3 regions of the Moorella sp. E306M genome follow, and region 2 is predicted to be linked to each of the others. Evidence: riboswitches for the same ligand, from Rfam matches in the RefSeq annotation. Region 2 holds a riboswitch; each other region holds the start of a gene.
What was found. A riboswitch is a leader RNA that binds a small molecule or an ion and turns the genes downstream of it on or off. The one in region 2 is predicted to bind cobalamin.
Positions count from the first base shown of each region.

Region 1: it holds a riboswitch for cobalamin, as region 2 does, so the genes downstream of both, FLZ89_RS09895 (ribonucleoside triphosphate reductase) here and cobK (precorrin-6A reductase) in region 2, are expected to answer to the same signal.
Region 3: it holds a riboswitch for cobalamin, as region 2 does, so the genes downstream of both, cobU (bifunctional adenosylcobinamide kinase/adenosylcobinamide-phosphate guanylyltransferase) here and cobK (precorrin-6A reductase) in region 2, are expected to answer to the same signal.

Region 1 is NZ_BJKO01000001.1:1,917,334-1,926,937, forward strand. It holds gene FLZ89_RS09875 (FAD-dependent oxidoreductase) at 1-2,015, opposite strand, end outside; gene FLZ89_RS09880 ((Fe-S)-binding protein) at 2,023-3,237, opposite strand; gene FLZ89_RS09885 (MerR family transcriptional regulator) at 3,316-3,630, opposite strand; gene FLZ89_RS09890 (MerR family transcriptional regulator) at 3,868-4,251, shown strand; cobalamin riboswitch at 4,372-4,623, shown strand; gene FLZ89_RS09895 (ribonucleoside triphosphate reductase) at 4,730-6,847, shown strand; gene FLZ89_RS09900 (anaerobic ribonucleoside-triphosphate reductase activating protein) at 6,863-7,594, shown strand; gene FLZ89_RS09905 (NAD(P)/FAD-dependent oxidoreductase) at 7,682-9,604, shown strand, end outside.
Region 2 is NZ_BJKO01000001.1:2,584,163-2,593,766, forward strand. It holds gene FLZ89_RS13340 (xanthine dehydrogenase family protein molybdopterin-binding subunit) at 1-338, shown strand, start outside; gene FLZ89_RS13345 (5'-deoxyadenosine deaminase) at 335-1,660, shown strand; cobalamin riboswitch at 1,718-1,918, shown strand; gene cobK (precorrin-6A reductase) at 2,270-3,061, shown strand; gene FLZ89_RS13355 (energy-coupling factor ABC transporter permease) at 3,090-3,845, shown strand; gene FLZ89_RS13360 (energy-coupling factor ABC transporter substrate-binding protein) at 3,910-4,197, shown strand; gene cbiQ (cobalt ECF transporter T component CbiQ) at 4,198-4,965, shown strand; gene FLZ89_RS13370 (energy-coupling factor ABC transporter ATP-binding protein) at 5,042-5,896, shown strand; gene FLZ89_RS13375 (hypothetical protein) at 5,938-6,378, opposite strand; gene FLZ89_RS13380 (Hsp20/alpha crystallin family protein) at 6,775-7,218, shown strand; gene FLZ89_RS13385 (glycerol-3-phosphate acyltransferase) at 7,435-8,001, shown strand; gene FLZ89_RS13390 (acylphosphatase) at 8,082-8,354, opposite strand; gene FLZ89_RS13395 (amidohydrolase family protein) at 8,480-9,604, opposite strand, start outside.
Region 3 is NZ_BJKO01000001.1:2,908,103-2,917,706, reverse strand. It holds gene FLZ89_RS15115 (regulatory protein RecX) at 1-428, shown strand, start outside; gene rny (ribonuclease Y) at 717-2,213, shown strand; gene FLZ89_RS15105 (hypothetical protein) at 2,377-2,895, shown strand; gene FLZ89_RS15100 (TIGR00282 family metallophosphoesterase) at 2,944-3,729, shown strand; gene FLZ89_RS15095 (PHP domain-containing protein) at 3,738-4,598, shown strand; gene FLZ89_RS15090 (translation initiation factor 2) at 4,646-4,912, shown strand; cobalamin riboswitch at 4,942-5,115, shown strand; gene cobU (bifunctional adenosylcobinamide kinase/adenosylcobinamide-phosphate guanylyltransferase) at 5,195-5,809, shown strand; gene cbiD (cobalt-precorrin-5B (C(1))-methyltransferase CbiD) at 5,828-6,925, shown strand; gene cbiE (precorrin-6y C5,15-methyltransferase (decarboxylating) subunit CbiE) at 6,915-7,577, shown strand; gene cbiT (precorrin-6Y C5,15-methyltransferase (decarboxylating) subunit CbiT) at 7,552-8,160, shown strand; gene cobI (precorrin-2 C(20)-methyltransferase) at 8,173-8,886, shown strand; gene cobM (precorrin-4 C(11)-methyltransferase) at 8,883-9,604, shown strand, end outside.

The DNA.
Region 1 (9,604 bases), 670 kb from region 2:
CTCTCCAGCCGCCGGCTCCGGGTTTTAAGCAGGTCTTCTAACTCCAGGCCGGTAATTGCTGCCGGGTGCTGGCCATACAAGTGCTGCCGCGGCTTCTTTTCTGCAGCACCGGTGGCAATAATAATTACGCCGTGCCGGATGTTTTCCTTTCGCCCGCCTGTGTCTTCTATCTCTGTAGTAAAACTTCCCAGCCGGCCGGTTATGGTCCTGGCTTGAGCGTTCAGGTGGATATGGATGCGGGGGTGTTTGCTGAGACGCTGGCTTAGCCTGGCCAGATATGCCTCAACGTCGGCGCCCTGTAAGGTGTACTGCAGGCGAAGGGCATTACCACCCAGTCGTCCCTCCTTTTCTACCAGGTGGACTTCCAAATCTAGATCGGCCAGGGTAAGGGCGGCAACCATGCCGGCCACCCCACCCCCGATTACCAGGGCGGCGGGTGTTATTGACCATTCCTCCACCATGCCGGCAGGAGCAGTCAATGCCCTGGCCGCTGCCATCCGCACCAGGTCCCTGGCTTTTCTGGTAGCGCGATCTTTCCTGCCACTGTAAATCCGGACCGCATGATCCAGGACATTAACCACCTTTGCTACATGGCCCGGCAGGCCGGCCTGCCGCAGATAAGTTTTTACCAGGGGTTCCAGAGCACGCGCGCTGCAGGCAGCTACTACAATACGGTTTAAGCTATGTTCCTTTATGGCCTGGCGTAATTGTTCGCCTGCCCCCCCGGCGCAAAGGAATAATCTTTCCACCCAGGCAACCCCAGGCAAGGAGCGGCTATATTCTTCCAGCTCCTTTAAATCCAGGCCGGCAGACAACTGGTCACACCCGCAGACAAAGACGCCGGTCCGCGGCGGGATACTATTGCCGCCAGGAAGTGAAACCAATTGTATTTTAGGGGGCAGGGAACTCCTATAAAATAAACCTGCTTCTTTTAGCCAGGAAGCGCAGGCAGCGGCAGCGGCCGAGCCCTGGGTGACGGCATCGATTACGTCGCAGGGGCCGCTAAAGGCGCCGGCGACAAATACTCCTTCCCGTGTGGTGGCCAAGGGAGAAAGGGTAGGGGACTGGCAGAAACCATAGGTATCGACCTTAATGTCCAGCTTGGCGGCGAGGTCCCGGGCGCCATCCGGCGGTCGCAAGCCGGTAGCCAGTACTGCCAGGTCAAATTCTTCGACGTTGATCTGGCCGTTTTCCCGGGCATAGCGAATGACCAGCCGGGGTTCTCCTGGAGACTGGATAATGCTGTGAATGCGGGAACGAACAAGCCTTAATCCGTATTCCCGCCGGGCCTTCTCCAGATATTCCTGGTAAGTTTTGCTGTAGGTACGCAGGTCCATGTAAAACAGGGTTATTTGCGGTAAAGGGAGTTTCAAATTAGCAGCGGTCTCATAAAGCATCAGGGCCTCCTTCAGGGCATACATACAGCAGACGGCCGAGCAGTAAGCCACTCCGTTGGCGGGATCGCGGGAGCCGGCACACTGGATGAAAGCCACCCGTTGCACCGGCTCTTTGCCCGGGGGACGGTGCGGGTACCCACTGTTAGCCAGCTGTTGCTCCAGCTCCAGGCCCGTCAAGACACCGCTATAACGGCCATAACCGTAACGGGCGTTTAAACTAGGGGGTAAATATTCCTCATAACCGGGACAAAGGATGATGGCAGCCACATTGATGGTTTCTTCCCGGCCCTGCCGGTTAAGATGGAGACAAAAATGGCCTGCTTTCCCGGTTAAGTTTTTAACTTCAGCACCGGTCAAGAGTACGATTTTATCTTCCCCGGCCAGCCTGATAAAGTGCGGGGAGCGTATACAGAAGAAACCATTCCAGGGCGTCATAGCGCAGGCGCTGCAGTCGTTGGTGGGAAAGGTCTTGGGTAAAATAGCCAGCTTGCCGCCCGGCCGGGCAGCGCGTTCTACCAGGATTACCTGGTAGCCGAGGCAGGCCAGGTCTAGAGCCGCCTGGACCCCGGCGATACCTGCTCCCAGTACGGCTACCGGCAACGAACCATTTTTAACCATCAATACCTCACTCCTTGCCATTAATTACGAGAGCGTCGGCTACCAGCTCGACTATGTTTTTCGCCTTAACATCGAGGTGATAATGACGGCATAAATCGTTCAATTGGTCAACGCAGTTATGGCAGGGAGTGGCGATAATCTTTGCTCCCGTGCGCCGGATCTGTTCTATTTTCACCTTTCCTTTAGCCATGCGTTCCTGGCCAAACTCGCTCAAAGAGAGCAGGCCGCCACCGCCGCCGCAGCAGTAGTTATTCTCACGGTTGGGTGTCATCTCCCGGAAATCTGCTACCGCCGCCCGGAGTATCTGCCGCGGTTCTTCAAAAATGCCCTCCTTGCGGCCTAGATTGCAGGGATCGTGATAGGTTACCGGTTCGCTGTTGCGGGAGGGGTCAAGGCGGATGCGGCCGTCTTGCAGGTATTCGGCCATGAGCTGGACGATACTGCGCACGCTGAAGGGGAGTTTGTACCCCAGCCACTGCTCCGGCCCCCAGCGAATGGCGCGGAAGGCATGGCCGCACTCGGTCATGATCAACTCCTGGCAGCCCAGGCGCTCCACCTCATCGGCCAGGCGTTGCACCAGGATAGCGCCGGCTTTGTCGTCCCCGGAGAAAAGGGCGTAGTTGGTCGCGTCCCAGTAGCGGCTGGAAAGGGTCCAGCTTTCGCCGGCGGCATGGAACACTTTGGCCGCCGCTAGAATGGAGAGGGGGAAGAACTTCGCTTCCCGCGGGTTGATAACGTACAATATCCTGGCGTCCTTCTTATCAACGGGTATTTCCGCCTCACTGCCGAACTCCGCCTGGAGCTCTTCCTGCATCCAGTCCAGGGTGTCGAGGTAATCCTCCTGGCTGATCCCCATATTATTGCCAGACTCTAGAGCCAGGTCTACCACTTTCTGCAGGTTTACGGGGACGCGGCCTTCTGCCGCCAGTTCCGACCGCATGGCCCGGACCAGGTCGCCCATATTCACGCCCACCGGGCAGTAGACTGTACAGCGGCCGCACATGGTGCAGAGCCAGATCATATCTGACGCCAGGAGCCGGTCTTCCATCCCCAAAAGGAGCAGGCGCACCATTTTACGGGGGTCTACGGGGGCGCCGATGTCGCCGGTAGGGCAGCCGCCGGTGCACACGCCGCAGGCCAGGCAGGTCTGCAGGCTGGCTCCGCCCATGGCCCGGGAGATTTTTGCAAGGCCAGGCGCTTCTGTAGCCAGCAAAATGGACATAAACAACACTCCTGGATAAAATTTAATGAATGGTGCTAGAAGTTAAAAAACGGATATTTCCTTGCCTTGTAACCCTGACTATACTTTCCGGTGGAACTGGTAGCCACAATACCAGTTTTTCTTTTGCCAGCAGGGACGCGCCCCTTCCTTTGGCTCTTCTAAAGGGGTGCTTATGCATTTGCCATCCTGCCAGCAGGGGTAAAAGGCGAGGTAATTAGGGAGGTTTGCGAGCCGGCAATGTTTGCCATCAAGGAGGCGTTTAATAAACATTAACCGTTGTAAGTCCAGTTCCGAATAGCAGCGCCGGCCGTTTTTCCTCATGGGAACAACCAGTCCCTTTCGTTCCCAGCGACGCAGGCGGTGGGGAGAAATATCTAAGACCTGGATAACCATACCGATGGGATACACCGGCCTTCTTCGCCCCGCTTACTATTGATCTTACTTATATCATATTTGTTGAACAAACCCATGTCAATAAACTTATAAAAAATCTTACAACAAAGTTATTTAGATATAGCAAAATTATGTTTTCAGATAGGAGAAAAGCGATACTTGATCTGGGATGATAAGTTAACGTAAAATAAAACTGCCAATAATTTATAAACTGATTGTTAAGCGAGGCGGCTTTTAATGCCTGAACAAATGTTATATACCATCAGCGTGGTCGCCGATTTACTGGGCATACAGCCGGGCACCCTGCGGGTCTGGGAAAGACATAAACTCATCCAGCCCGCACGCAAGAACGGGCGGCGCCTTTACTCAAATAATGACTTGAAACGGCTGCGCTTCATTCAAAAGCTCATCGATAAAGGCTTCAATTTAAACTCCATCAAACACTACCTGGCCTTCTATCCTTGCTGGTTATACGAGGACTGCCCGGCCTGCTCCCGGAAGACTGAACGCATAGGGTGCGCCAAGCCATGCTGGAAGGAGGAAGGGACTTACTGCCAGATCTCCTTTGACGATCCCTCCCTTTGTAATACCTGCCCCCATAGAAAACAGGAAACAAAGTAATTCCAGCAAGGAAAAATAGCCCCAGGTGAATAAAAACAGTGCTTAACCGGGGGATGAGAAGGTTATATAGCGGCAGGATTTTGCCTCATCTTTGTCGAAGATTACTGTGTTGAACATTACCAGAAAAGGATTCTCGCGGGTGCCAGGGAAGCCGGTGCAAGTCCGGCGCGGTGCCGCCACTGTGAGGGGGAGTACCTGCTAAAGGAGCCACTGGTCCAGCACTCAGCAAGATATTTACAGCTACGGGTTAATTTCTTATAGTATTAAGAAGTACCCGGAGTAGTGCATCTAAAGGAGCTGAGTGCTGGACTGGGAAGGCAGCAGGGAGCGTTGAACCCGAGCCAGGAGACCTGCCCGTGAGATTTCACCGTTAAACCACGGCCATGGTGAAGGTGAGGTAAGGGAGGATTTACCCCAGCTACGCAGGCGTGGTTGGGGTTTTTCATTCAGGCAGGCGAAAGGAGATTTAAATTTTATCATGATACCCAAGAAGATCATCAAGCGCGACGGCCGGGTAGTGGACTTTGACGAGGAGAGGATAATCAATGCTATTTACAAAGCGGCCCAGGCTGTCGGGGGCCAGGACCGCCGCCAGGCCAGCCAGCTGGCCAACCAGGTGACGGCCCTTCTGGCGGAAAAATTTGCCGACAGGCTGCCTACCGTCGAAGACGTGCAGGACCTGGTGGAAAAAGTATTGATTGAGAATGGCCATGCCCGGACGGCCAAGGCTTATATCCTTTACCGGCAACAACATGCGGAATGGCGGGATTTCCGCCACCTTCTGGTCAACGTGCAGGAAATGGTCCAGGGCTACCTGGACGGCCAGGACTGGCGGATTAATGAGAACAGCAACATGAATTATTCCCTCCAGGGCCTCAACAACCATATCATCGCCGCCGTCAGTTCCAGGTATTGGCTGGAAAAGGTCTACCCGCCGGCTATCCGCGAGGCCCATGAAAGGGGCGATATCCATATCCACGACCTGGGGTTGTTGGCGCCCTATTGCTGTGGCTGGGACCTGGCCGATTTACTGGAAAGCGGCTTTGCCGGCGTGGGGCAGAAGGTAGAAAGCGCGCCGCCCAGGCATTTCCGGACGGCCCTGGGGCAGATAGCCAATTTCTTTTATACTTTGCAGGGAGAAGCTGCCGGTGCCCAGGCCTTTTCCAACTTCGATACTTACCTCGCCCCTTTTATCCGTTACGACGGCCTGGACTACCGGGAAGTCAAGCAGGCCCTGCAGGAATTCATCTTTAACCTCAATGTACCCACCAGGGTGGGATTCCAGACGCCCTTTGTCAACCTGACCATGGATGTGGTTGTGCCGCAGATTTTAGCTAACGAGCCGGTGATTATCGGCGGCGAGCGCAGGAAAGAATGTTACGGCGACTTCCAGCAGGAGATGGACTGGCTGAATACGGCCTTCTGCGAGGTGATGATGGAGGGAGACGCCCGGGGCCGCATTTTTACCTTCCCCATACCTACCTACAATATCACACCGGATTTTCCCTGGGAAAGCCCGGTGGTAGAAAAAATCCTGGCCATGACGGCCAAATACGGCATCCCCTACTTCGCCAATTTTATCAATTCCGATTTAAAGCCCGAAGACGTGCGGAGTATGTGCTGTCGCCTGCGTCTGGATAACCGGGAACTCAAGAAACGCGGCGGCGGTCTCTTTGGGGCCAACCCCCTCACCGGGTCGATAGGTGTAGTCACCATAAATTTGCCCCGACTGGGTTATCTTTCTAAAACGAAGGAAGAATTTTTCACCGGCCTCAAAGCGAAGATGGACCTGGCCAAAGAGAGCTTGCTTCTCAAACGCAATATCCTGGAAAAATTTACTGAGCAAGGGCTTTATCCTTACTCCCGGTTCTATTTGCGGCAGGTTAAAGAACGCTTCGGCAGGTACTGGGAGAACCATTTTAACACCATCGGTATCGTGGGCATGCACGAGGCCCTCCTGAATTTTATAGGGAAAGGTATTAATACCCGCGAGGGAAGGGGTCTGGCTTTAGAAATCCTGGACTTCATGCGTTCTGTCCTGGCCACCTACCAGGTAGAAACCGGCCAGCTCTTCAACCTGGAAGCCACGCCGGCGGAGGGGACGTCCTACCGTCTGGCGCGGCTGGACAAACGCAATTATCCCGACATCTTCACTTCCGGAACAGAGGAGCCGTATTATACCAATTCCACCCATCTGCCGGTCGGCTACACCGACGACGTGTTTACCGCCCTGGAGCACCAGGACGAGCTGCAGCTAAAATATACCGGAGGTACGGTCTTTCACGCCTACCTGGGGGAAAGGGTGACAGATACAGCAACCTGCCGGCGTTTTCTGCAGACGGTGATGGATAATTTCCGCCTGCCGTATTTCACCATTACTCCTACCTTCAGCATCTGCCCCGAGCACGGGTATCTTTCCGGCGAGCAGTGGACATGCCCGGCCTGCGGCCGGGAAACGGAGGTCTGGAGCCGGATCGTCGGCTATTACCGGCCGGTGAAGAACTGGAATAAAGGCAAGCAGGAGGAGTTCCGGGAGCGGCGTGGCTTCCGTCCTGTCTCCTGCGACGACGAACAAACACGCCAGGCGGCAGTTTAGGAAAGGCTGGATAATATGACGGCCATTGCCTGTTTTAAGGAAATGATCCCTATCGCCATTAGAGGCATCCAGCAAACGAGCCTGGTGGACTTCCCCGGCGAGGTTTGCACTACCGTCTTTTTGGGCGGGTGCAATTTCCGCTGCCCTTGGTGCCACAATGCCGACCTGGTGCTGCGCCCTGCTACTTTGCCGGAAGTCAGCCCGGCGGAGGTTTTAAACCTGTTGCTTCGGCGCCGCTCCTGGGTGCAGGCCGTTTGTATAACCGGGGGTGAGCCAACCCTGGCGCCGGGCCTGGAGGAATTTATCCGGTCACTGAAATCCCACGGTTTTAAAGTCAAACTGGATACCAACGGTTCACAGCCTGATGTTATAGCCAGGCTGCTGGCCGGTGACCTCCTGGACTATGTGGCCATGGACATAAAAGCGCCGCCGGAGAAGTATGACCTTTTAACCGGCACCAGGGCGAACCTGGAGGCTGTAAAGGAAAGTATTGCTCTCATTAAAAACAGCCGGGTTGCTTATGAATTTCGTACCACGGTAGTTCCCGGCCTGTTAATGGAGGAAGATTTCCTGGCCATAGGCCGGCTGCTGCGTGGAGCACGGCGTTACGTACTACAGCAGTACCAGCCCGCCGGAACGTTACTGGATGCAGATTTCCAGGCGCTCCGGCCTTATCCAGGGGCAACCTTGCAGAGCATGGCGCAAAAATTGCATCCATTTATTCACAAGGTAGATGTTAGAAATTAGAACTAAACGGGAAAAATAATTGACAATAGCTTCTACCTTAAGTTATAGTAGATAGTAGTAACAATCACAAAGTAGGGTGGGAGTAATATGACATACTTTCCAAACCTTTTTTCGGAAGGTAAAATAGGAAACCTGGTAATCCGGAACCGCATTGTCATGCCACCGATGGCCACAAATCTTGCCAATGAGGACGGATCAGTAAGCCAGAGGCTTATTGACTATTACGTAGCACGTGCGAGGGGTGGGGTAGGACTTATAATCTTAGAAAATGTACAGATAGATTACCCCCGGGGCAAAAATATTGCTTGTCAGTTGCGGCTCGATGATGATAAGTACATGACCGGATTTTTTGAGCTGGCAGAAGCTGTCCACAACTATGGTGCTAAAATCTTTATGCAGATACACCATGCTGGTCGTCAGACCACTCCTGGTATAACAGAGGGGCTTCAACCGGTAGCTCCCTCTCCGGTTCCTTGTTCATTTCTTGGTACTCAACCGCGGGAGCTTACAATCAACGAAATCGAAGAGTTAATCCAGAAATTCGTTAATACGGCTGTGAGAGCTAAAGGAGCCATGTTTGACGGGATAGAACTGCATGGCGCCCATGGGTATCTTATTGGACAGTTCATGTCACCGCGGACAAACCGGCGAGTCGACAAATATGGCGGTAGCTTTGAGAGAAGGATGCGCTTCCCGTTGGAGATAATCAGAAGGATTAAGGAAGCTGTGGGAGAAGACTACCCGATCAGTTTCCGCTTCAGCGCTGACGAATTTGTCGAGGACGGCAATACTTTAGAAGAGGGCAAACAAATAGCTAAGATGCTAGAGGATGCAGGCGTCCATGTATTACATGTAAGTTCGGGCATATATGAATCAATGCCTACACTTCTGGAGACTTCGAGGTTCGAACAGGGATGGCGAGTATATCTGGCAGAAGAAATCAAGAAGGTAGTCAGTATCCCGGTAATTACAGTGGGCGTGATTCGTGAACCGGAGTTTGCTGAAAAAGTCATTGCTGAAGGAAGAGCGGATTTTGTAGCTATTGGTCGTGGCTTGATCGCTGATCCGGAATGGGCTCAGAAAGCTAAAGAGGGACGGCACAATGAGATACGAAAGTGTATTTCTTGCAACATTGGGTGTATAGGCGGTCGAGTGTTCCATAATCTCCGCCTCCGTTGTACGGTTAACCCAGTGACGGGCCACGAGGGTGTATACAGTGAGATTAAGCAAGCCCCTGTAAAGAAGAAAGTGGTAGTTGTCGGTGGAGGCCCGGCAGGTATGCAGGCAGCTATTACGGCAGCCAAACGAGGTCACCAGGTTATCCTCTATGAAAAAAGGGAACAACTGGGGGGGCAGCTGGGGATTGCTTCGGCGGCGCCAGGGAAAGCTAAAATTAATTGGTTCCGTGATTGGCTTGAGGCGGAGCTTTCAAGGGCGGGCGTAGAAATCAGAAGCGGTGTTGCTGCCGATGCTGAGACTATTGCAGCGCTTTCCCCGGACTATGTGATCCTTGCTACGGGGTCTGAACCTGTAGTACCCAGGATTAAAGGTGCGGAGAGTGAAAGTACGTTTGTCGTCCAGGCATGGGATGTACTTGCCGGGAAGCTATCTTTCGAAAAAGATGAAGAAGTTGTTGTCGTTGGTGGGGGATTAGTAGGTTGCGAAACTGCCCATTATCTGGCTGAAAAAGGAGCCAAAGTTACTGTGGTTGAAATGTTACCCGATGTAGCTATAGATATGGAGCCGATCAGCCGCTTTGATATAATGCAGCAACTCACCAGGCTCGGTATCACAATAAGGACAAGCAATATGGTTACTGAGATCACTCCTGAAGGTGTATCTGTAGTTGGTAAAGAAGGAAAACAGGACTTCATACGCGGCCGTAGGGTTGTATTAGCTATTGGACAGTCACCTGTAGGAAAAGAACTTAATAAAGCTTTGGAGGATAAAGGTATTCCTGTAAGAGTGATTGGAGACGCTGGGAATGTTGGTAAAATCATTGATGCGGTT
Region 2 (9,604 bases):
TAGAGGGCCAGATTGAAGGCGGTGTCGCCCAGGGCCTGGGTATGGCCCTACTGGAAAAGGTTCACCTGCAGCAGGGCCGGATCGTTAATAATTCCTTTTCTACCTATCTCATTCCTACTGCCCTGGATATACCCGAGATTCAGCCCCTGATTGTGGAAACCCATGAGCCCACCGGCCCCTACGGCGCCAAAGGAGTTGGTGAACCCGCTACCATCCCCACCGTACCGGCCATTATCAATGCTATTTACAATGCCGTGGGAGTTCGCATTACTGAATTGCCGGTTACACCGGAGAAAATCCTGGCCGCCCTGCGGGAAAAAGAAGGAGAGAAGAAATGAGTATTTTAATCAAGAACGGTACCCTGGTTACCATGAACCCCCGGAGGGAAGTTTTCCAGGGGGATATCTATATTGAAGACGACCACATCGCCGCCATCGGCAATACACCGGCCACTGCCGACCGGATTATCGACGCCACGGGCCAGCTGGTCATCCCCGGCCTCATCCAGCCCCATATTCACCTCTGCCAGTCCCTCTTCCGCGGTCGCGCCGACGACCTGGAACTCCTGGACTGGCTGCGCCTGCGCATCTGGCCCCTGGAAGGTGCCCACGACCCCGAGTCCCTTTATTACTCCGCCCTGCTGGGCATCGGTGAACTTTTCTTAAGCGGAACCACCACCATCGTCGACATGGAGACCGTCCATCATACCGATGCGGCCATTGAAGCTATTGCCAAAAGCGGCATCCGGGCCATTACCGGCAAAGTAATGATGGACTTTGGCGAGGACGTTCCGGACAGCCTTAAAGAAACAACGGCGGCCTCCCTTAAAGAAAGCGTCGACCTGCTGGAGAAGTGGCACGGCCACGCCAATGGCCGCATCCAGTACGCCTTTACGCCCCGTTTTGTCGTCTCTTGCACCGAAGAATTATTATTAGAAGTCCGGGACCTCGCCCGCCATTACGGCGTTAAAATCCACACCCATGCTTCAGAAAACCGGGGTGAATGCGCCCTGGTGGAAAAACTCCACAACCGGCGCAACGTCATTTACCTTGACGATCTCGGCCTCACCGGTCCCGACCTCATCCTGGTCCACTGTATCTGGCTCAGTGAAGAGGAGAAGGATATCCTGGCCCGCACCGGTACGAAAGTGGTCCACTGTCCTTCGTCTAACTTAAAGATGGCTTCCGGTATCTGCCCGGTACCGGATCTCCTGAGCCGGGGTACTGTGATTTCCCTGGCCGCCGACGGCGCGCCGTGCAATAACAACCTGGACGCCTTTATGGAAATGCGGCTGGCAGCGTTGATCCAGAAACCCCTCCATGGGCCCACCGCTATGCCGGCGCCTGTGGTCTTTGAAATGGCCACCCTGGGCGGGGCCCGGGCCGTGGGCATGGAAAAGGAAATCGGCAGCCTGGAAGTAGGGAAGAAAGCCGACCTGGCCTTGGTTTCCCTGGCAGGCCTCCATACCCAGCCGCAGGACGGCGTCGACGTCTACACCCAGCTGGTCTACCAGGCCAGAGGCTCGGATGTCACCCTGACCATGGTCGACGGCAAAATTGTCATGGAGGAAAGGCAATTGAAGACCATTGATGCCGGTGAAGTCCGGAAAAAGGCCAGTGAAGCCATCCTGCGTGTCGCCCGGCGAGCCGGGCTGGCATAACAACTCCTGGCAAAAAATCATCAGGAATAAGGACTTACCAAGCTACGTTAAAACCCCTGGACATCATATCCAGGTTATGCTAGAATAACATTAAAGTGAATATGTTCTAGGCAAATACGGGAAGTCAGTGCAAATCTGACACGGTCCCGCCACTGTGAGGGGGAGCGAGGCACCATCAAGCCACTGGGTAATACCTGGGAAGGCGGTGCCGGAGCAGTGATCCCGAGTCAGGATACCGGTTGCCTGGAAACCTTTACCCCTACGCCGGATAGGGGGTGGTTGGCCAAAACCATGGCAAGCATACCCTCTGCTTGTGTAGGAGCAGAGGGTTTTAAATTGCATACAGTATGGGTGCGCGGTCTCGAGAAGACCGGGCTTAAATTCAGCCGCCGGCAGGGGAGAGGTTGGGCAAATCACCGCCTGGAAGCGGGAACTTGCCGCAACCGATGATGCCAGGCCAACAGGCTAGCCTGTTCTGAGGCCACCAGGGTCTCAACCCGGGGAGGTGGTTTAGTTAGGCATGCCTGTTTTAGCGGCGCCACCGGTTTCCCCGGCAAAACAGCCGGGGATTTTTAGTTTCTACAGGGAGGACGGCGCGTTTTGATTTTAGTGGTAGGGAGTACCGGCGAGGGAAGGCAGTTAATCCGTAACCTGCGGCAGGAAGGCTACGAGGTTGCCACCTGGACTGACAGCACCTATGGCGAACAGCTGGCCCGGCAGGATGGGGCGACGTTAATTTTAACAGATCCCTTAACGGAAAGTAATCTAGCCGCCCTGAAGGTTGGCCGGGCGTTGGAAGCAGTAATAGACGCCACCCTTCCTTACCCCAACCAGCTATCCAGGACCCTGGAAGCCTGGTGCCGGCAACACTGCTTACCTTACCTGCGTTTTTTACGACCAGAAACAAAGTTGCCGGACGACCGCCTCATTTACCAGGTGGCAACCTGGGAAGAAGCCGCCCGTACTGCCGCCGGGCTGGGGGAGACTATCTTTTTAACTACCGGTACCAATAACCTGGAAGTGTTCGTCAAAAACCCCCTGCTTAAAGGTAAACGCATTGTGGTCAGGGTATTACCGGAGCACCGGGTAATTAAAAAATGCCAGGACCTTGGCTTGACACCCCGCGACATTATCGCCATGCAAGGGCCTTTTTCCAAAGAAATAAATAAAGCCATGTTTAAAGCCTATAGGGCCGGTGTTATCGTCACCCGGGACGCCGGTCCGGCCGGCGGTACCGGGTCCAAAATTGCCGCCGCCCTGGCGCTGAAGATCCCGGTAGTAGTAATCAAGCGGCCTTCCATCCAGTACCTTTATCCAGTTTACACAGTTGCCGAAGCCATCGCCCTGTTGAAAAAAATAGCAACGGCATTTCCAAGTTCAATTCCAGAGGGAGGTATATAGCGTGTTCCGCCGTATAACCATACTGGGTATGTATATCGTGCTGGCCATGGCCGTCCTGCCCCAGCCGGCCTATGCCATGCACATCGCCGAGGGCTTCCTGCCCTTCAACTGGGCCGCCTTCTGGTTTGTCGTCGTCCTACCCTTCTGGTTCTGGGGCCTGCGGTCCATCCAGCAGACCGTTAAAAGCAACCCCGGGCTGAAAATGCTCCTGGGCCTGGCAGGCGCCTATGCCTTTGTCCTGTCGGCCTTGAAAATCCCGTCAGTAACCGGTAGCTGTTCCCATCCCACCGGCGTGGGACTGGGCGCCATCCTCTTTGGCCCCTCTGCCATGAGCATCCTGGGAGGTATTGTCCTCCTCTTCCAGGCCCTCCTGCTGGCCCACGGCGGCTTGAGCACCCTGGGTGCCAACACCTTTTCCATGGCCGTCGTCGGACCCTTTGTGTCCTACGGCCTTTACCGCCTGGTACGGAGGCTCAATGGCTCAATGCCCGTAGCCGTCTTCCTGGCCGCCACCCTGGGGGACCTGATGACCTATATCACCACTTCCCTGCAGCTGGCCCTGGCCTTCCCGGCCCAGCCCGGCGGGGTGCTGGCGTCCATGCTGAAATTCATGGGCATTTTTGCCGTTACCCAGATACCCCTGGCCATTAGCGAAGGTATCTTAACTGTCATCGTCTTTAACTTGCTGGCCACTTATAATAAAAACGAATTGCTAGAGCTGTCTATTTTAGATGATAATAAGGCCTTGGTGGTGGGAGGCCGCAACCAGCAGCATATCCGGTAAAAAGGGTTAAAACGGACTTATTAACTATTGTAACTGACATCCAGTTCATGGAGGTGTACAAGTAATGAGTACCGCCCAGAAAAATATCTTTTTACTCTTGATCGTTATTCTCCTGGCAGCGGCACCCTTTTTCCTTCACCGCAGCGCTGAATTTGCTGGTGCTGACGACCAGGCGGAAGATACTATTACCCAGATCCGGCCTGATTATGAACCCTGGTTTAAACCTGTGTGGGAACCCCCCAGCGGGGAAGTGGAATCCTTCCTCTTTGCCGCCCAGGCCGCCATCGGCAGCGGCATTGTTTGCTACTTTCTGGGTTACAGCAAAGGAAAGAAACAGCGGGAGCAACAGTAAATGTTCAGCATTGATCAGTATGCCTATAGTAACCGGTTGAAGAACGTCCATCCGGGCGAAAAAATAGCCTTTGCCCTGGTAACCCTCCTGATCGCCCTGGTGGCGCCCCGGCCTTCAATTCCTGCCATTATTATTGCCCTGATGGCCGGAGCTACCATTGGATTCGCCGGCATCCCGGCCCGTTTTTACCTGCAGCTTATGCTAGTGCCCTTTTCTTTTTTACTAGCAGGGGTGATCATGATCGCCCTCACCATTACCGGCCAGCCTCAGACCGGTCTTAAGGGCGTGACCATCCTGGGGTGGACCTTTGGTGTTACCCCAGCCGGCATGCACCTGGCCGGCAAAATTTTTCTCAAGTCCCTGGGGGCCGCTGCCTGCCTTTATTTTCTGTCCCTAACAACACCCATGGTCGATATCCTTACCGTTCTCAGACAATTGCGCTTCCCGGCCCTTCTGGTGGATTTAATCAGCCTGACCTACCGCTTTATCTTTGTCCTGCTGGCGACCGTCAACGATATTTATACCGCCCAGGCTTCCCGCCTGGGCTATACTTCCCTGCGCACTTCCTATCATTCCCTGGGCCAGCTGGCGGCCAGCCTTTTTATTAAGACTTACCGCCGCTCCCAGGAACTATTCACCGCCCTGACGGCCAGGGGCTACCATGAAGAGCTGCGCGTGCTGGAGGCTGCTTATCCTTTCTCGTGGCCCTTTTTATGCCTGGCCGCCATCTTTGACCTGGCTTTAGTGATTTTAATGCTGCTTACATAATGCCGGCTGTCTTCAGACCGGCTTCTCCACTTGCCTTTTATGCCCCAGTCTATGCCGACTACTGGAGGTGGATTTTTTGGCCGCCATATTAGAAGCAAAAAAGGTTTCCTTTACTTACCCTGACGGTACCCGGGCATTGCATCATGTTACCTTGAGCATACCTGAAGGCAAGAAAATTGCCGTCCTGGGTCCCAATGGTGCCGGCAAATCGACCCTTTTCCTTCATTTCAACGGCATCTTAAGGCCCCAGGATGGTTGTATCTACTTTGCCGGGGCCAGGATTAATTACAGCCATAAAGCCTTAACAGAATTACGCCGGCAGGTGGGCATCGTCTTTCAAGACCCCGACAGCATGCTTTTTTCGGCCAGCGTTCGCCAGGAGATCTCCTTCGGACCGTTAAACCTGGGCCTGAGCAGGGAAGAGGCAGGGCAAAGGGTTGAAGCTGCCATGGCGGCAACGGGTATCACCGGCCTCCAGGATAAACCGACCCATTTCTTAAGCTATGGCCAGAAAAAGCGGGTGGCCATTGCCAGCGTCCTGGCCATGGAACCCAGGGTCATCATCTTTGATGAGCCGACGGCCTACCTGGATCCGCGTTCAACCCGGGAGGTTATGGCCTTGCTGGCAGATATCAGCCGCCAGGGAAAGACGATTATTTTATCCACCCATGATGTAGACATAGCCTATACCTGGGCCGACTATATTTACGTCCTGGCCCGCGGCCAGGTAATCGGCGCCGGGACGCCGGCCGAAATCTTTAGCGATGCCACCCTCCTGGAATCTGCTGATCTGGCCCGGCCCTGGCTGCTGGATGTTTATGAAGACCTGAAAAATAAAGGGTGGCTGCCGGCAACGGCGCCAGTACCGAAAAATAAAGAAGAGCTCCTGGGCTTCATTCCTTATCGTTCCAGGTCCAAGCTGGCCATTTGAGTCGGTCCACAGCCTGGGTCAGTAATTTTGAAATGTTGCGTTCAGTCATTTTCATCCCTGGGCGTTTTGACTTTTTTCGCCGGCAGGAGCTGTAAGGTGGCCATCTGGTTGCGCAGGCGAATATTTTCCTTGAATTCAATCAGGATTGACAGGATCTCATGGAGGAAGGGACTGCCAAAGGTAGACATCAGGCCCACGGCCACCATATTAATGAATAAATAAAGTCCAGGATAAGCAGCCTTCAGGCCGGCAAAAGCATTCAGTCCCATCAGAGCAAAGACATCAATCGCGGCCATGCCAGCTAGGAGGGCGGCAATAACGGCGTTAAATAAAATCACCCAGAGCTCCCGCTGTTTTTCCTCCCGGGGATCATTCCTGGGTTCCCCCAGCCAGGGCCAGCGGACCTTGACCTGGTCGGTAATACCTTTGGCCGCCGCAAAGACCGCCCCGATAACGGCAAAGAAGCGGCTGAGATCTTCCAACTGTATTCACCTCCTTCAGCCCGGCCGTTTATCATATCCTATGCATGGTGCCGGCCGGATGCTAAAGGGGATCCCCGCTGTTCCACCGGAGTTTATGGCTTCGTGAGCCATCCAATGTATCCCAACTAAGTAATTCTTTGCGATCAGGGAAGCAGCGAAGACTTCTTTGTTTAGAAAGAAGTAAACTCCCGGACAAAGTCTCAGAACCCAAGTTACCGCTCCGCCCCGTGAAGTTCTGCTAGGATAAGCCTGGCTTGCTAATTGCTGATAAATTTGGCGCCAAAAATCCATAACCTTAAATTTTTGACCATGTTTGTCTTTATTTGACATTGACTTTCCTTGACTATCTTTATAGAATAAAAGCGAAACAAAAAATTTAAAGGGGGGTATAGTACGATGTTTGGGTTAATACCTTTCTATAGCAGGAGAAAAGGCTTAAGGCCAATATTCTCCGATGTCGAGAATTTCATAGAACGGGTATTCAACGAAGACCTGTTTTGGGTCCCTGTATTCGGCCAACCTTTTAAGGCAGATATAAAGGAAACAGAACGCGAGTATATTGTGGAAGCCGAATTGCCGGGAATGGAAAAAGAGAATATTATAATTACTTATGACGATGGCGCGCTTAATATTTCTGTCAAACAGGATACAATAATCGACGAAACCAGGGAAAACTTCATCCGCAAAGAGCGGAGGAGTGGCAGCATTGAACGCAGGTTTTATTTAGAAGGCGTGGATGAAGAAAAAATTTCCGCCAGTTATAAAAACGGCCTGTTAACGGTAATATTGCCAAAGAAAGAGGCCGGATTAAAGCGCGGCAAACATATTCCTGTTGAATAGAGGTTATTGAGAGAGGCGGTTCTCGCAACAAGGGGACCGCCTATAGTGTTTGTGTACCCGGCATGGCACTGACTTGGTGAAAAAGTCTACTGGGGGCAAGGCGGCAACAGCCTGTTAGCTAAAGGCAAGGGTGTCCATCATGAGTTAGGATCCGGTGGAAACTGGCAGTAGAGTCACAACCTAATGAACAAGATCTCCATACGAGGGGGATAAGATTTGTTGCCCTTGTCGCCGGTTTTGGCAGGCACTATACTAGCCTACCTGGGCGGTTCCCTGGCCGGGGGGCATATTGCCGCCCGCCTTTGGCACCGGGTGGATGTGCGTCGGGTGGGCAGCGGTAACGCTGGTACCATGAACGTCCTCCGCAACCTGGGCTTGAAGGCAGGAATAGCTACTTTCCTCTGGGATACGGCCAAAGGTTACCTGCTGGCGGTCCTGGGGTGGAAGTGGGGTGGAATCGAACTTGCCGTCCTGATGTCTTTGGCAGCCGTGGCCGGGCACAACTGGCCCCTCTACTGGCAATTTCAAGGTGGAAAGGGCCTGGCCACCAGCCTGGGGGTGGCCCTGGCCATTTATCCGCCGGTAGTCCCGCCGGCGGCCATTACCCTTGGCGTGCTGGTATTCCTCACCCGCAACAGCGACCTGGCGACCGTCATTACTTTCAGCGGCCTGCCTTTTTATTTCTGGCTGCGCGAAGGACCAGGCTGGTATTTTATTCTCGGCCTGGGCCTGGCGGTGATTGCCTGGCTGCGCCACATACCTTTATTCATGAGAAGGACATAGGCGCTTATCGGTTGTATTTGCCATCAAGGAGAAGAAGTAATTTGGCCTCCTAAGTAATCATGAGCTATATTAAATTCTGTTCATATTGACCCCCGGATCCTGAAGGTGTTTTCACCTTGAGGTTTTTCATACTGGATCTTAAGTTCCTGAACATCTGCCATGGCCGGCCCATGGCGGCAGTAGTTCAGGAATTCTTTCACCCTCTCAGCCGGTCCTTCAACTACCCCTTCAACGCTGCCGTTATAGCGATTGCGCACCCAGCCGTTAAGTTGCAAAGCCGCAGCCTGCCGCAGGACAAAATAACGAAAACCCACCCCCTGGACCAGGCCCTTCACCCAGAAGTGCGCCCGCACAATGGACAAAGCCAAGACCTCCCTGGCAAAAATCTTATTAATTAAAGATAGCATAGGCCCTGGAAAAGAACAACTGATAGTTGGGCGGAAAGGTTCCCCTGTTAAGAAGGTGCGGTGGCAAAAGGTTAGAAGTCAATAAAAACCATTTCCGGTTGAGCAAGGACCTTTAAATCCTCCAGGGGGTTACCCCGGACGGCAATCAGGCAGGGTCGGTAGCCTGGTTTTACCTGCCCCAGTTCCCCGCCCAGGCCCAGGGCGGCCGCAGCTGTAACCGTAGCCGCCCGCAGCACAGCCGCCGCCGGGACGCCGGCCTGGTGCCAGTACAGCAGTTCGTCCACATAAGATTCCCCGTGGTAGACACCGGGTGCGCCGGCATCGGTGCCTATGACCAGCTTCACTCCGAGCTGGTAAGCTCTAGCAATCATCTGCTGCTGAGATTCCCGGGTCCGCTGTATAATTTCCTTTTCCCTCTCCGGGTAGAACTTTTTCACGGTGGTAGAAAGCCGGTTGGCTATAGCGGCGACAGTCGGTACCCAGTATGTACCCCTGGCCGCCATGGTTTCCAGTTGGGCCGTTGTAAGAAAATAGCCGTGTTCAATACTGTCCACCCCGGCGGCCAGGGCCAGGTCCACGCCGGGGGCCGAGTTGACATGGGCCATCACCGGCCGCCCGGACGCGTGGGCTTCCTTCACGGCAGTAACCAGTTCGGCTGCGTCAAATTCCAGGCCGCCCACCTCTCCGTAACGACGGAAGGTAACCAGGCCTGACACCACAACTTTTACCTGGTCGACGTCGCGGTTTACCAGGCCGGCAATCAGCTCCCTAATGGAGGCCGGATCGGTGATGCCGGGACCAAGAAAAGAACCGTATTTTCCTTTTTTCGTAACGGCCATCCCGGTGGCCACCACCCGGGGACCCGGGTATTTGCCTGTCCGGACCCACTCCCGCGCCTGGAGGTTGAGACACTCCCGGTCGCCGCCGTCCCTTATAGCTACCAGGCCATGCTCCAGGGATGCCCGCAGGGCCCGGGCCAGGGCGGATTCCCGGGCCGGCGGGTCCTGCCAGCGGGCCAGTGAGGCCTGAAAATCGATGCCGTCCAGGGCTAGATGGACGTGGGCATCGATCAAACCGGGTAACACCATCATTCCGGAAAGGTTGAGCTGCGGGGTATTTTTTTCTGTAACAGCCATTTTCTGTGATTGTACAGCGGCGATACGGCCCCGGCGGATGCTGATAACTACATGCTGCCG
Region 3 (9,604 bases), 320 kb from region 2:
AACAGGAGATACGCTGGAAATTGCAGGCCAGGGGTTTTTCCGGGGAAGTAGTGGCGGCAACCATAAACCGGTTAAAGGATGCCGGATTGCTTGATGACGCCCGTTTTGCCCGCGATTGGGCTGCTTATCGGCTGGCTACCCATCCGGTAGGCCGGAGGCGCCTCCGGCGCGAGCTGCAGGAGCACGGCGTGGCCCCTTCCCTAGCAGAAGAGATAATCAGCGACCTGCTTTCTCCGGAAGCAGAGTTGGCCGCCGCCCGGGAACTGGCGGGGAAATATCACCGGCGCCCGGAAGAGAGCGCTGATCATTATTTTCAGCGCCTAGCCCGTTTCCTCTGGCAGCGAGGTTTTAACGGGTACATAGTTCGCCAGGTACTGAAAGAACTGGCAGGACATATTTATATTGACAGTGATGATATAAACCTATAAAATAAAGTGGGAGAAACTAGGTGTAGGATCACCACCATTACCCTTTTATTCATTGACTTCACTACCAGGTTTAGCCTGGATGGAATATAACTTCTCTGACCTGAAATATGGATAGATGTGCTGTATTTTTGGGTCCCCAACAGGCGTAAGAAGTCCTGGTTTTGAACCTAAAAAGGGGATATGTGGTTGGTGTGCCTATTTTCAAGCCGAGTTTCTACTCGGCTTTATTTTATGAAGGGGGGGTGAAGAAAAATCCAGTATATCTTTTATGCCCTGATAGCTTTCCTGGTGGGTGCAGCCGGCGGTTATGCTATCCGCAAGTACCTGACCGAGGCCAGAATTGCTTCGGCCGAGAAGGCTGCAGCTACCATTATCGAAGAAGCCAAAAAAGAAGCTGAGGCTAAAAAGAGAGAAGCGGTCCTGGAAGCCAAGGAAGAAGCCCACCGTATCCGTAATGAAATAGAGCGGGAAAGCCGGGAACGGCGCAATGAGCTCCAGCGTTTCGAACGGCGGCTGATGCAGAAGGAAGAGGCACTGGACCGCAAGACTGAAGCCCTCGAGCGCAAAGAAGCCAGCCTCCATCGCCAGGAAGAAGCTGCCCAGAAGCTGAAGGAAGAGCTGGAAGAACTGCGCCGCCGGCAGATCAGCGAGCTGGAACGCATTTCCGGCTTAACGACTGAAGAAGCCAGGGCCATCCTACTGCAGAATGTGGAAAAAGAAGTAAGGCATGAAGCAGCCATGCTGATTAAACAAATTGAAACGGAGGCCAAAGAAGAAGCAGAAAAAAGGGCGCGGGAGATTATTACTCACGCTATCCAGCACTGTGCTGCTGATTATGTGGCCGAGGCGACGGTTTCGGTGGTGAACCTGCCCAATGATGAAATGAAGGGGCGCATTATCGGTCGCGAGGGCCGCAACATTCGCGCCCTGGAAACCCTGACGGGTGTCGATCTCATCATTGATGACACACCGGAAGCCGTTATTCTCTCCAGTTTCGATCCTATTCGCCGGGAAGTGGCCCGGATTGCCCTGGAAAAGTTAATTATCGATGGGCGTATCCACCCGGCCCGGATCGAAGAAATGGTTGAAAAGGCCCGGCGGGAGCTCGAGCAAAAGATCCGGGAAGAAGGCGAGCGGGCTACCTTCGAAGCTGGTATTCATAACCTGCATCCAGAGCTGGTGCGCCTCCTGGGTAAACTTAAATACCGCACCAGCTACGGCCAGAACGTCCTAAAACACTCCCTGGAAGTAGCTTTCCTGGCCGGGGCTATGGCTGCCGAGCTGGGGGTTGATGTCCAGCTGGCCAAGCGGGCCGGTTTGCTCCATGATATTGGTAAAGCCGTTGATTTTGAAGTCGAGGGCCCCCATGTCGCCCTGGGGGTTGAGCTGGCTAAAAAATACCGGGAATCCCCGGAGGTAATCCATGCCATTGAAGCCCATCATGGTGACGTGGAACCGCGTAGCATCGAAGCCGGCCTGGTCCAGGCGGCCGATGCCATTTCGGCAGCCCGGCCGGGAGCCCGGCGGGAAACCCTGGAGGCCTATATTAAACGCCTGGAAAAACTGGAGGAGATCGCTGATTCCTTTGCCGGCGTGGAAAAATCTTATGCTATCCAGGCCGGACGGGAGGTAAGGATTTTAGTTAAACCTGACAAGATTGATGATGCCATGGCCATGCACCTTGCTAGGGAAATCGTGAAAAAGATCGAAAAGGAAATGGAATACCCGGGCCAGATTAAAGTGGTAGTTATTCGCGAAACCCGCGCTGTCGATTATGCTAAATAATTTAAATGGCAGGGAAGGAAATAGTTTTTCCATCCCTGCCATTAAATTTTCATCGTTTCCGGAGGACAAGGCAGGCAGGAATTTGCTTTTGGTTGCAGAAGTAGTGTCTTATTGGTGGTAACATCTTATACATATACATAAAAGTACGGGGCAGGTGTTAACCTTGGGCCTGAAGTACAAACACGGCGGCGAAGTATCTGATACTATCGGTCTCCTTATTTCTATCCTGGTACGTTACCCGGAAGTAGGTACCATTAACTATGAACCCCAAGACCAGGTTTTACGCTTTACTTTTATGCTGTCCCAACCCCTGGCCGGGGAGGCTATCCAGCAGTTTGAAAAGAAATTCCGTAAATCCCTGGAAGTATATAACTACCTGGAAGACCGGGAAGCAAGGGTCATTAACCTTAAATATACACCTTATGACCAGCTGACAGCCCTGGAGGTACAACGGGATGTAACCACCCTTTCCCGGGATGAAATTGACCTCATTATTGCCCTGGTGCGGGAGGAATTTGGGTCCAGCCTGGTTGCGGAGAACAATGATAATATCATGGAAGAAGAACTTTTGCTCCAGGAAGAGTTAATTGACCGTATGCTGGAAAGTGTTAGGGGTACCGTCCCGGAGCGCCAGCTAATTGCCTTCCGGGAAGAAGGTCGGGTCATGGTGTTTAATAAATAGAACCGGCGCGAATAATAATTTTAAGGTAATTCGAGGGGAGCCTTGTTTTTGCGGGTTCTAATGATTGGCGATGTAGTGGGACGGCCGGGCCGTAAAGCGATCCGGGAACTCCTGCCACCTCTGCTCCAGGAATACCGGCCGGCCCTTGTAGTAGCAAACGGCGAAAATGCTGCCGGTGGTAATGGTATTACGCCGGCTATTGCCGGTGAACTTTTTGCCGCCGGCATTGATATTTTAACCATGGGCAACCATGTCTGGGATAAGCGAGAAGCGCTGGCCCTCCTGGAGGAGGATGAGCGCATTGTCCGGCCGGCCAATTATCCTCCTGGTACTCCTGGCAGGGGCTATACCCTGGTAAAGGTCAAGGAAGACCTGCAGGTAGGAATTATTAATTTATCGGGGCGGGTGTTTCTATCATCCCTGGAGTGTCCTTTTCGCCTAGGACGCCGCCTGGCAGAAGAGATCGGGGAGATAACTAAGATCATTTTAGTAGACTTCCATGCTGAAGCAACTTCAGAAAAGGTTGCCCTGGGCTGGTACCTTGACGGACTGGTAAGTGCGGTCATCGGGACCCATACCCATATCCAGACGGCCGATGCCCGCGTCCTGCCCCAGGGGACGGCCTATATCACCGATGTAGGCATGACCGGCCCCAGGGATTCGGTCCTGGGGGTAAAAACAGAACTTGTCGTTAAAAAATTTCTTACCCAGCTGCCGGTGCGGTTTGAAGTCGCCGGTGGCATTATTCAGCTGGAAGCCGTGCTGGTAGATATTGATCCCGCTACCGGCCGGGCAATGGCTATCCAGAGGTTGCAGCACTACGGCACGGCGTAAATTAACCATTGGACAAGATATCTATGCAGCTAGCTGATTTACATACCCATACTACGAGTTCCGACGGTCTGCTTTCACCCCCAGAACTAATCAGGCTGGCAAAGGCCAAAGGTTTAACGACCCTTGGTGTCACCGATCATGATACGGTAGCCGGCCTGGCAGAAGCCCTGGCTGCCGGCAGCAGTTACGGCGTGACGGTCATTCCTGGGGTCGAGCTGAGCACCGAGTGGGAAGATAAAGAAATTCATATTCTGGGTTATTACCTTGATTGGCAAAAGGAAAATTTGCTGGCCTTCCTGGAAACTATGCGCCAGGCGCGTTACCGGCGCACGGCCCGGATGGTCGCCAGATTACAAGAGCTGGGTTATGATATCAGCATGAGCGAGGTCGAGCAGGAACTCAGGGGCGAGGCCGTGGGCCGTCCCCATATCGCAGCCGTTCTGGTCCGTAAGGGATATGCCCCCTCTGTGGAGGCGGCCTTCAAAACCCTGCTGGCACGGGGCCGGCCTGCTTATGTCCCGCGGGAAAAAGTTGAACCTGGCCGGGCGGTGGAGGTAATATTAAAGGCTGGCGGAGTGCCGGTCCTGGCCCACCCGGGCTTAAGCCCGGCTGATGCCCTTCTTCCGGCCCTTGTTGATGGCGGCTTACAGGGTATCGAAGCCTATTATCCTCTCCACGATGCCGCTGCCACCAGGCGTTACCTGGAATTTGCCTCCCGGTATGACCTGGTGGTAACCGGCGGGTCAGATTTCCACGGCATGGTTGACAACAGCCATGCCGACCTGGGGACCTGCCGGGTGGGCACAGCGGAACTGGAGCAATTACAGAGGCGAGCGGAAAAGATTAAAGCTCAAGCGACTAAGGTTTGATTTCCAGGCATATACTTTAGCAAACTAATAATGAGGGGGTGGGGCCGTTGGCTGGCAATGAGGCAGCTGGCCTTTACCGGCGTATCCAGGAGCTGGAAAGTAAGGTAGAACAATTACGGGTCAGCCGGCGTGTCTTGCTACGCCTGATAGAAAAAAGTGAAGCCGAAAAGTGGGAGATGGTAAATCGCCTGCGCCAGGAAAAGGAAAAGCTCCAGCTCCGCAACCGGCGCTATGCCCGGGCTATCTGGGAAAAGAATAAAGAGCTGGCTATGATCACAAATAAGTTGCAGGGCATATCGTTACCCAGGGCTTGACTGATAGGAGGGAGCGATTTATACTATAATTAACTTAATAGGGAACAGGTGCCTGAAAGGTTAAAAGGGAATCAGGTGTAAATCCTGAGCGGTCGCGCCACTGTAACCGGGGAGCCTGCTTCAAGGCCACTGGTATTATACCGGGAAGGCGAAGCCAGGCAAGGAGCCGGAGCCAGGAAACCTGCCTGTTCATTTCACCCTCGCGTTAAGGGGCCTAAAGTTAGGTGATGTGACTCCAGCTGCTTCGTGGGGGCTGGAGTTTTTATTTTAGGAGGCCATTCTATGGGGTACGGGTCGTTAATCATGGTAACCGGGGGGGCCAGGAGTGGCAAAAGCCGCCTGGCTGAAGAACTGGCTGCTGCCGGAGGCGAAAAAGTAGTCTACCTGGCCACGGCGACCGTGGACGATGCCGAAATGGCGGCCCGGGTGGACATGCACCGGCGCCGACGACCGGCTGCATGGCTGACGGTGGAAGCTCCCCTGGCCGTCACGGAAGCCGTGGCCCGGGAAGGGCGGCGTGCCGGTACCATCCTCCTGGACAGCCTGGGCATGTGGCTCAGCAACCTTTTGAGCCAGGAGGCGGCTGGAGCAGGAGACAGCTGGGAAAAAAGTACGGCGGCTGTAGAAGCCATCATGGTCAAAGTGAGGGAACTGGCGGCCGTAGCCCGGCAGGTACCGGCGCGGGTAATTATTGTTACTGAAGAAGCGGGAATGGGGCTCATTCCTCCCTATCCCCTGGGCCGGGTTTTCCGGGACCTGCTGGGCCTGGCCAACCAGGAGATTGCTCGCCGGGCCGACCAGGTCTACCTGGTGGTGGCCGGCCTGCCCCTGGTTTTAAAGGATAATAAGGCTAATGAAGAAAGGTTGTTGGGAGGAACTTCTCCGAAAATACAATAAAAACTGGAGGAGAAATCGTTGCAGAGGGAGTTACGGCGGGGTTATACCACAGGTACCTGTGCGGCTGCTGCGGCGAGGGCGGCGGCCATAGCTTTATGGCAGAAACAACTGGTGCGGGAGGTTACCCTTACCCTGCCGCGGGGGGAAAAGGTAACCCTGCCGGTTACCGTGCACCAGGGTCCGGGCTGGGCCGAGGCCGTGGTGGTCAAAGACGCCGGCGATGACCCTGACGTTACCCACGGGGCTGCCATCCACGTCCGCGCCCGGCAATCCGGCCGGGGGTTGACTTTGCGCGGCGGACCCGGCGTCGGGACAGTAACCCGTCCCGGCCTGGCTATACCGCCGGGGGAACCGGCCATTAATCCCGTTCCCCGGCAAATGATCGCCGCGGCAGTTGCCGATGTAACCCCGCCCGGCCAGGGCCTGGAGCTGGAAATCAGCATCCCCGGGGGGGAAGAGCTGGCCCGGCGGACCCTCAACCCCCGCCTGGGGATTGAGGGCGGCCTTTCGATCCTGGGCACTACCGGTTTTGTCGAACCCATGTCCGAAGAGGCCTACCGTACTTCCCTGATACCGCAAATAGACGTCGCCCTGGCTGCCGGCTGGGAGACCCTCATCCTGACCCCCGGCCGCCTGGGGCAGCGCCAGGCCGAAGAACGCTATCACCTGCCGGCTGCGGCCATTGTTCTGACCAGCAACTTTATCGGCTACATGTTGGAGGCCTGCGCCGGGCGGGGGGTGAAGCGGGTGCTCCTGTGGGGGCACGGCGGCAAGCTCATCAAGGTGGTGGGAGGCATCTTTTATACCCACAGCCGCCTGGCCGACGCCCGCCAGGAAATCCTGGCCGCCTGGGCCGCGGCGCGGGGGGCATCCCCGGAAGCCGTGCGGCAGCTTTTAGAGGTAACTACAGTGGAAGCTGCCCAGGAAATTATCCATAGCCACGGTCTGGGGCGAGAGTTCTGGGACACCCTGGCGGCCCGGGCCAGCCGGCGGGCCGAGGACTTTGTCCGTGGTGAGCTCACCGTAGGTACGGTTTTGCTCAACCTGCAGGGAGAAATTATGGGCCGGGATGCGGTGGCCCGGCAGATACTGGAGGCGTGGGGCCATGGGAGCTGATGGCCGGTGGCTGACCGTCATCGGGGTTGGACCAGGCAGCCCGGAATACATAACGCCGGCGGCCCGGCGGGCAGCGGCGGCGGCCGAAGTCCTTATCGGCGGCCCCCGGGCTTTGAACCTTTTTCAAGATTTAGAACGCGAGAAAAGGGTTATCACGGGCGACCTGGAGGGGTTACGCTCCTGCCTGTTGCAGATACGCGGCCGCCCTACGGCTATCCTGGTATCCGGGGATCCCGGCTTTTACAGCCTCCTCGCGTGGCTCAAGCGCCAGTTTCCCGGCGAAAAAATCAACGTTATCCCCGGCATCAGTTCCGTTCAGCTGGCTTTTGCCCGCCTGGGGCAGGGCTGGGAAGATGCCGTTTTCTTAAGCTGCCACGGACGCTCCCTGGAGGTTCTGGAACCGTACCTGCCCCGGCTGGCGGCCGGGCAAGCGAGGCTGGCTATACTCACCGGCGGGGCCAACACCCCGGCAGTTATAGGTAAATACCTGTCCGACCACGGCCTGGCCGGTATCAAGCTGTGGGTGGGGATCGACCTGGGCAGCAACCAGGAGCAGACGGCCTGGCTGACGGCAGCCGAACTGGCCCGGCAGCATTTGACCAGGCCCGGGGTGGTGATAGCCGGTTATGAACCGGATTCACTGGCCCTATAGTACGCCCGGGATACCTGACCATTACTTTAACCGCAGCCAGGTCCCCCTGACGAAAGAGGAAGTCCGGGTCCTAACCCTGGCCAAAGCCCGTTTGGGACCGGGTATGACCGTTTACGATATTGGCTCCGGAACCGGGAGCCTGGCCGTTGAAGCGGCCAGGCTGGTGGCTCCGGGACAGGTCCTGGCCGTAGAGGTAAACCCGGAGGCCTGCACCTTGATCCGGGAGAATGTAAAACGTTTTGGCCTGGATAATGTCCAGGTGGTGGCCGGCAGGGCCCCGGCGGCCCTGGAGGGTCTGCCGCCGCCGGACCGGGTTTTCATCGGAGGCAGCGGCGGGCACCTGGAAGAGATTTTACGGGTCTGCCATGAAGCTTTGCGGCCGGGAGGAATTATCGTCCTCAATGCCATCACCGTCGAGACCTTGAGTACGGCCCTGGCCTTCGGCTATCAGCGGGGCTACCAGGTAGAGGCCCTGGCTGCCAACTTGGCCCGCCTGGAACCGGCCGGCCGCTACCACATCTGGCGGGCCCTGAATCCCGTATATATAGTGCAGCTGGTGAAGCAATTGCGCCGTGACGAATAGGAGGCAGGAGTGGTGAGTGGAACCCTCTATGGCCTGGGGGTTGGACCGGGAGACCCGGACCTGTTAACCCTGAAGGCTAAAGCCATTTTAGAACAGGTACCGGTCCTGGCGGTACCGGTTTCCCAGCGTGGCGAGGAAAGCCTGGCCCTGCAGGTGGTCCGGCCTTTTCTCCGGCCTGAGCAGAAGATACTAAATCTTTTCATGCCTATGACCCATGACCTGGCTTACCTGGAACGTTCCTGGGATGCAGCGGCGGCAGAACTTTTGAAAAACCTTTCAGCAGGCCAGGATATCGCCTTCCTGACTCTGGGGGATGCTTCCCTTTACAGCACCTATAGCTACTTAATGCAACGCTTGCAAAAACTCAACCCGGATTTAAAGATTGTTACCGTTCCCGGGATCACTTCCTTTGCTGCGGCTGCTGCCAGTTTGAATGTTCCCCTGGCGGTAGGGGACGAACCTCTGGCCATCATCCCGGCCCTCAAGGACCCGGCTAACTTAAAGGAATACCTCTCCCTTTTTCCCAATCTCGTCTTAATGAAAGTCGCCCGCCATTATGACGCCATCGTTACCGTGCTGGAAGAGGCGGGCGTGGCCGGGCAGTCGTTCCTGGCCAGCCGCTGCGGCCAGGCCGGGGAGAGCTTCAGCCGGGACCTGGTAGCCGAAAAGGGTAAGAAACAGGATTACCTGTCGTTGATTATTGTCAAAGGAGCGGGGCAGGCATGAAGGTTTATTTTGTCGGGGCCGGGCCGGGAGACCCGGAGCTGATTACCGTCAAGGGGCGCCGCCTTTTAGAGGAAGCCGGGGTCATTATCTATGCCGGCTCCCTGGTGAACCCGGAAATTTTAAAGTATGCGCCGCCGGGAGCCAAGCTGTATAACAGCGCTTCCCTCACCCTGGAAGAAGTCCTGGCCATTATGCAGGAGGCGGTAGCCAGGGGCGAAAAGGTGGTCCGCCTGCATACGGGCGATCCTTCCCTGTACGGGGCCATCCAGGAGCAGATGGACGCCCTGGAGGGGCTGGGTATACCTTATGAGATCGTGCCCGGCGTCAGCTCCTTTGCGGCGGCGGCAGCCGCCGTCAGGAGGGAATTTACCCTGCCGGGAATAAGCCAGACGGTGATCCTCACCCGGCGGGCCGGCCGCACCCCGGTGCCCGCCGGGGAAAGCCTGCCCGATTTAAGCCGCCACCGCGCCAGCCTGTGCCTTTTCCTCAGCAGCCAGGACCTGGCGGCGGCAGCGGCCGAGCTGGCCCGGGGATATGGGGAAAATACCCCGGCGGCAGTAGTCTACAAGGCCTCCTGGCCGGAAGAAAAGATTATCCATGGTACGCTGGGGGATATTGCCGCTAGAAGCAGGGAGGCGGGCATTGACCGGACGGCCCTGCTCCTGGTCGGCGATTTCCTGGCCGGCAGCTACCAGCGCTCCTTACTGTACAACCCGGC